Regions from separate parts of the Paraburkholderia sp. CHISQ3 genome, predicted to be linked through region 2. Evidence: riboswitches for the same ligand, from Rfam matches in the RefSeq annotation. Region 2 holds a riboswitch; the other holds the start of a gene.
The links. A riboswitch is a leader RNA that binds a small molecule or an ion and turns the genes downstream of it on or off. The one in region 2 is predicted to bind ZMP and ZTP.
Positions count from the first base shown of each region.

Region 1: linked by a shared signal. The riboswitch ahead of glyA (serine hydroxymethyltransferase) and the one ahead of M0D65_RS32390 (tetrahydrofolate dehydrogenase/cyclohydrolase catalytic domain-containing protein) in region 2 are both predicted to bind ZMP and ZTP.

Region 1 covers NZ_JALPRG010000001.1:520,356-523,757, forward strand. The annotation lists gene nrdR (transcriptional regulator NrdR) at 1-378, opposite strand, end outside; gene glyA (serine hydroxymethyltransferase) at 385-1,632, opposite strand; ZMP/ZTP riboswitch at 1,801-1,902, opposite strand; gene ydfG (bifunctional NADP-dependent 3-hydroxy acid dehydrogenase/3-hydroxypropionate dehydrogenase YdfG) at 2,103-2,849, shown strand; gene ybgC (tol-pal system-associated acyl-CoA thioesterase) at 2,932-3,402, shown strand, end outside.
Region 2 covers NZ_JALPRG010000020.1:42,622-46,023, forward strand. The annotation lists gene M0D65_RS32380 (DUF1800 family protein) at 1-45, shown strand, start outside; gene M0D65_RS32385 (DUF1501 domain-containing protein) at 61-1,209, shown strand; ZMP/ZTP riboswitch at 1,249-1,334, shown strand; gene M0D65_RS32390 (tetrahydrofolate dehydrogenase/cyclohydrolase catalytic domain-containing protein) at 1,502-2,350, shown strand; gene M0D65_RS32395 (GNAT family N-acetyltransferase) at 2,367-2,810, shown strand; gene M0D65_RS32400 (hypothetical protein) at 3,133-3,402, shown strand, end outside.

The sequences.
Region 1 (3,402 bases), on a different contig from region 2:
GCGCACATACGCAATCGTATCGAGCGCACGCAACTCGTTCATCACGAGTTCGCCGAGCCGTTCGCTGCGCACTTCACGCTCGCCGCTGCCGAGCAGTTGATATTCGATGCGGGCGACGGCCGTATCGATTGCTTCGGCGGCGACCGGCCGCTTTCTCAACGCGAGCTGCATGCTCGCGACGATCTTGCGGCGGTCGAATTCCCTGCGACTGCCGTCCTTCTTGACGACCGCCGGCAACGCCAGTTCGGTCCGCTCGTACGTCGTAAAACGCTTGTCGCAGGCCGAACAGCGACGCCGCCGGCGGATCGCCGCGCCGTCTTCCGACACGCGGGAATCCACGACCTGCGTATCGTCATGCCGACAGAAGGGGCAGCGCATGATCGCCTAGCGGTAAACCGGGAAGCGCTTCGTCAGGGCCGCAACCTGGGTACGCACGCGTTCGATCGTGGCGGCGTCTTCCGGATTGTCGAGCACATCGGCAAGCAGGTTACCGACCTGCTCGGCTTCCGCCACGCCAAAACCGCGCGTCGTCATGGCCGGCGAGCCAAGGCGAACGCCGCTCGTGACAAACGGCTTTTCCGGATCGTTCGGGATCGCGTTCTTGTTGACCGTGATGTGCGCCGCGCCGAGCGCCGCTTCCGCGGCTTTACCCGTGATGTTCTTTGCCCGCAGATCGACCAGCATGACGTGGCTCTCGGTGCGACCGGACACGATACGCAGGCCGCGCTTCACCAGCGTTTCGGCGAGCACGCGCGCGTTGTCGAGCACCGCCTGCTGATACGTCTTGAATTCCGGCGACAGTGCTTCCTTGAATGCCACGGCCTTGGCGGCGATGACATGCATGAGCGGACCGCCCTGGATGCCCGGGAAGATCGCCGAATTGATCGGCTTCTCGTATTCGGCCTTCATCAGGATCACACCACCGCGCGGACCGCGCAGGCTCTTGTGCGTGGTGGTCGTGACGAAGTCGGCGTGCGGCACCGGGTTCGGATAGACGCCCGCGGCGATCAACCCGGCGTAGTGCGCCATATCGACCATCAGGTAGGCGCCAACCGACTTCGCGATCTTCGCAAGACGTTCGAAGTCGATACGCAGCGAGAACGCCGATGCGCCCGCGACGATCAGCTTCGGCTTGTGTTCCTGAGCGAGTTTTTCCGCGGCGTCGTAGTCGATGTCCTCGGCTTCGTTCAGACCGTAGCTGACCACGTTGAACCACTTGCCCGACATGTTGACCGGCGAGCCGTGCGTCAGATGGCCGCCATGCGCGAGGCTCATGCCCATGATCGTGTCGCCCGGCTTCAGCATCGCGAAGAACACGCCCTGATTGGCCTGCGAGCCCGAGTTCGGCTGCACGTTCGCGGCTTCGGCGCCGAAGATCTGCTTCACGCGATCGATCGCCAGCTGCTCGACGATGTCCACGTATTCGCAGCCGCCGTAGTAGCGCTTGCCGGGATAGCCTTCGGCGTACTTGTTGGTAAGTTGCGAGCCCTGGGCGGCCATGACGGCCGGGCTCGTGTAGTTTTCCGACGCGATCAGTTCGATGTGGTCTTCCTGACGGCGGTTTTCCTGTTCGATCGCCTTCCAGATTTCGGGATCGACGCTGGCGATAGTGCTTTCGGCTCTGTCAAACATACGGGTTCCGTTGAGTGAGTTCAGTTCAGGTTGACCGGATTGCGCGGGATAAGCGTAGCGGATACGCAGCGCTGCTGGCGGCTGGGCCAGCCTTGACATGGCGGAGAAGGAGCGCCGCACACGCGAGGCAGGACAGCCACCGGCGGCGCCAGACTACGACGCGCGGATCACGGCTGCCCAGGCGAACGGCAAAACGGCACCCTGCGCTTCACGGTGGGTTGTTCCACCTTTGAACCCAGAAGGGTTCTATCGCCAGTCACGCAGGATTGAGCGCGTTAGTTTATTGGAACCTGCACCAATAGGCAACAACGGGCGAGCGCCGGCCGGTGCGGCCCCGTGCCGCTGCAAGCCCCGCTGGACGGCGCTTCGGAGCCGGCGCCCGCGGCAGACGGGCCGCTCCTCGTCCTTGCCGCAGCGCCGCATTGGAAGTAGGCTGATGCCCTTTCCATCTTTCCGACCATGGAGCAGCAATGATCGTGTTCGTCACAGGCGCGTCCGCAGGGTTCGGCGCCGCTATTGCAAGGGCGTTCGTCAACGGCGGCCATCGGGTCGTCGCCACCGCGCGCCGCAAGGACCGCCTGCAGGCGCTCGCCGACGAGCTGGGCGAGCGCCTCCTGCCGTTCGAACTCGACGTGCGCGACCGCGCCGCCGTCGAAGCCGCGCCGGCCGCGCTGCCGCCGGAGTTCGCAGCCATCGACGTGCTGGTCAACAACGCCGGCCTCGCGCTCGGCCTGGAACCCGCCCAGCGCGCCGTGCTGGACGACTGGCAAACGATGATCGACACAAACTGCACCGGCCTTGTGCAGGTCACGCGGGCGCTGCTGCCGGGCATGGTGGAACGCAACCGCGGGCACGTGTTCAACCTGGGTTCCGCGGCGGCCAACTGGCCTTATCCGGGCGGCAACGTCTACGGCGCGACCAAGGCGTTCGTGCGCCAGTTCAGCCTGAACCTGCGCGCCGATCTGACCGGCACAGCAGTACGCGTCACCGATGTCGAGCCGGGGCTGTGCGGCGGCACCGAGTTTTCGAACGTGCGTTTCCGCGGCGACGACCAGAAGGCGGCGAATGTCTACCAGAACGTCCAGCCGCTGACAGCCGAAGACATCGCGGAATCGATCTACTGGATCGCCACGCGGCCCGCCCACGTGAACATCAACACGATCGAGCTGATGCCGGTGGCCCAGTCGTTTGCGGGGCTGTCGGTTCATCGCGGCTGAGCGTTCGCGCCGCGCGTGCGTGCGACGACCGGAAAAAGAACAAATCGTGACAAATCGCGAGGCGCGTCTGCGTTCCGGTAAAATGCGCGGCATGAATATGTCCAGCAGCCAGCCCGACACGGAAATTGGCTTCACGTGGCCGATCCGGGTGTATTACGAAGATACCGATGCCGGCGGCATTGTGTACTCGGCGAATTACCTGAAGTTTTTCGAGCGTGCGCGCACCGAATGGTTGCGCGCATCCGGAATCGACCAGCGGCAACTCGCCGACGAAACCGGCACGATGTTCATCGTGTGCAGCACCGCGCTCAATTACCGGGCACCGGCGCGGCTCGACGACCTCGTCACCGTGATCAGCAGGGTCGAGCGGCTTGGCCGCGCATCCGTCGATTTCGCGCAGGAAGCCTGGCGCGACGACACGCTGCTCGCCACCGGCAACATCCGGGTCGGCTGCGTCGAACGTGCTGCGTTCAGACCTGCCGCCATTCCTCCACCGGTGCTCGCCGCATTGCGGCGCGGACCAGCTACGACGACCGGCGTGTCAACGACAGTC
Region 2 (3,402 bases):
GCGCTCGCACTGCTTCTGGTGTCGCCTGACTTTCAGCGCAGATGAGAAAGGAGAACGATCATGATGTCGCGCCGTAGTTTCATCCGTTGTGCTGCCGCAGGTGCGGGCGCGATCCTCGTGTCGCCGCACATCGCGTTCGCGAGTGCGCGTACCGAGCGGCGCTTCGTCTTCGTGATCCAGCGCGGCGCGGCCGATGGCCTCAACATCGTCGTGCCGTATGCGGAGCCGGCGTACGCGACGCTGCGTGGCGCGCTTGCCATCGATCCAGCAGCAGCGATCAAACTCGACGGTACGTTTGCGCTGCACCCGTCGCTGGTGGAAACCGCGAAGATGTACACCGCGCAGCAGGCGCTCTTCGTTCACGCGGTGGCTTCGCCGTATCGCGATCGGTCACACTTCGACGGCCAGAACGTGCTCGAAACCGGCGGCAACGCGCCGTATAGCGTCAAGGACGGCTGGTTGAACCGGCTTGCTCAACTGCTGCCGCCCGCACGCGATACGGCCATCGCGTTTGCGCCGACCGTACCGATGGCATTGAGAGGTCCCGCCGATGTCGCGTCCTACGCGCCGTCCGCGTTGCCAGCTGCGCCCGACGATCTGCTGACACGCGTCGCGCAACTGTACGAGCAGGACGCGCAACTGCGTCCGTTGTGGGAATCGGCGATGACTGCACGCGGCCTTGCGAGCGATGCCGGTGCGCGTCAGGACCCCGCAAGCGTCGGCCGGCTCGCAGCGGGTTTTCTGTCGCGCGAAGACGGTCCGCGCATCGCGATGATCGAGACCGGCGGCTGGGACACGCACAGCGCGCAGACGCCTCGTCTTGCCGCGCAACTCAAGGCGCTCGATACGATGCTCGCCGCGCTGCGCGATGGGCTGGGCACGCACTGGGACGACACGACTGTGCTGGTCGCAACCGAGTTCGGGCGTACCGCTGCGGCAAACGGTACCGGCGGCACCGATCACGGCACGGGATCGGTGGCGATGTTGCTGGGCGGCAGTGTCACAGGCGGGCGCGTGCTCGCCGACTGGCCCGGACTGCGGCCTGCCGATCTCTATCAGTCGCGCGACCTGAAGCCGACCATGGCGCTCGACGCATTGATCGCAGGTGCTGCGAGCGAGAGCATGAAGCTCGACCCTCAACGCACAGCAATCGCGCTGTTCGGCACGACGAATGCGCCGCGCGCGACCTCCGGTCTTGTGCGCGTTTGAATGACGCACACCTTGCGTCGCAGAGACTGAAGTAAAATGGCGCCTCTACGTGACTGGCGAAGAACGAAGATGGATCGCCATCGGGAAGCGTAGACGCCGCAACGCCGTTCGCCTGGGCATCTTGATCGTTCTCACCGGGACATCCGACGATGCTTGCACACACATCCATTCTCGTTCTACCGCCCGTGCCGGATCAGGCACATCGGCATTCGTTTCCACTTTACTCAGCCTGGCACGCAAGTGTTCCACGTTGGTGGACACGCGTGCCCGCAGTCATGCAGGGAGAAAACCGATGAGCCTGCTACTCGACGGCAAGACGGTCGCCGCCTCGTATGAAAAGGAGTTGTCCGGACGCGTGACTGCTCTCAAGGCAAGAAATGGCGGCCAGACACCCATACTCGCCACCATCCTGGTGGGCGACGATCCGGCATCGGCGACTTACGTCGCGATGAAGGGCAACGCATGCCGGCGCGTCGGTATGGACTCGAGCGCGATCAGGTTGTCAGCCAGTGCAACGACGGCCGATGTGCTCGCCGAAATCGACCGGCTCAATGCGGACCCGACCGTGCACGGCATCTTGCTCCAGCATCCGGTACCCGCGCATGTGGACGAACGTCTGTGCTTCGACAGGATATCGATTGCCAAGGATGTGGATGGTGTGACCAGTCACGGTTTTGGCTTGATGGCCCTCGGCGAGCCCGCATTCGGATCTGCAACACCCGCTGGAATCATGCGTTTGCTCGCGCACTACGAGATCGACGTCGCGGGCAAGCGCGCTGTAGTCGTTGGACGCAGTCCCATTCTTGGCAAACCGATGGCGTTCATGTTGTCGAATGCAAACGCAACGGTAACGCTATGTCATTCGAAAACCATGAACCTCGAGGCGGAAATCCGGCGCGCGCAAATCGTCGTCGGTGCGGTAGGCAAGCCGAAGTTCATTCGTAGCGAATGGATCAGCGACGGCGCGATCGTGATTGACGCCGGCTATCATCCTGGAGGCATCGGCGATATCGATCTCGACGGTTTGATGGAGCGGTGCGCTGCTGTGACGCCAGTGCCTGGCGGAGTAGGGCCGATGACTATTTCCACGCTGATCGCGCAAACTGTCAGTGCCGCCGAGCGCGCGTACCCGGTTGCATGATTCGAGGCTATTCGAAATGACGATCAAGGTTCGTCGCGCCATCCCCGAGGACTGGCCGGCATTGAGGCAACTATTTTTGCAGGGACGTCGTGAGGCTTTTGAATGGCAAGCGCCAGAAAAATTTGCGCTTGAGGACTTCGACGAACAGACACAAGGTGAATTGCTGCTGATCGCTGAAGACGAATCGTCGCATCCTGTCGGCTTCATTTCGGTCTGGGAGGAAGATAGCTTCATTCACCATCTGTACGTGGCGCGAAGCCATCATCGCAAAGGAGTCGGCAGGGCGCTTCTACGCGCGTTGCCACGTTGGCCAACCTTGCGCTACCGGTTGAAGTGTCTCGTGCTCAACACATCGGCACTCGCGTTTTACCGCGCATGTCGCTTCACTGAGATCGGCTCGGGCACGTCGGAGGATGGAGACTACGTGCTCCTGAAATCGCACGACGCGCGTAACGGTTGATGCTGCGCGAGGCGTTTGACGTGCCTGACTGGGCATAAGCGTGTCACATGCTTCGTGTGTAGTTCTGCCATCGTACCGGGTCTACACGCTGATCGTCGATTCATCAGAGTGGAGTTGTGTACGTCACGAAGAGAGGTGCCATATGTCTTCGCGTTCTATGACGCGCCATGTTTTCGCGATCGGTTTGATATTTGCGCTGCTTACGCTGAGTGAGTCTGCGTCGTCGGTACCTGTAGCGATGGCGGCGGACCAGATCGCCTGTACGCGATGTATCAACATCCGTGTCGGGGTTCCGCGAGTAGTGCGCGGCCCGGCAGCAAATATGGCCGATAACCACTTCACGGAAATCGCACTGCCCAACAGACAGTTTCGCGGTTTCGACGCGCACAACGATACCCGCGCAATCGATGGTCGCGATCCGGCCGATATGGGTGGTCCCGAACGCACTGTCATGGGGCCGGGCAAACCTTCAAGCTACGATTCGTGCGGGCGGTGGCTGGATCATGCGGAAATCGATCGAGCAACGACGCTCGGCTTCGTGCATGCGGAAACTGCCTGTGACTATGCAATCGGGCAGACCCACATGTCGATG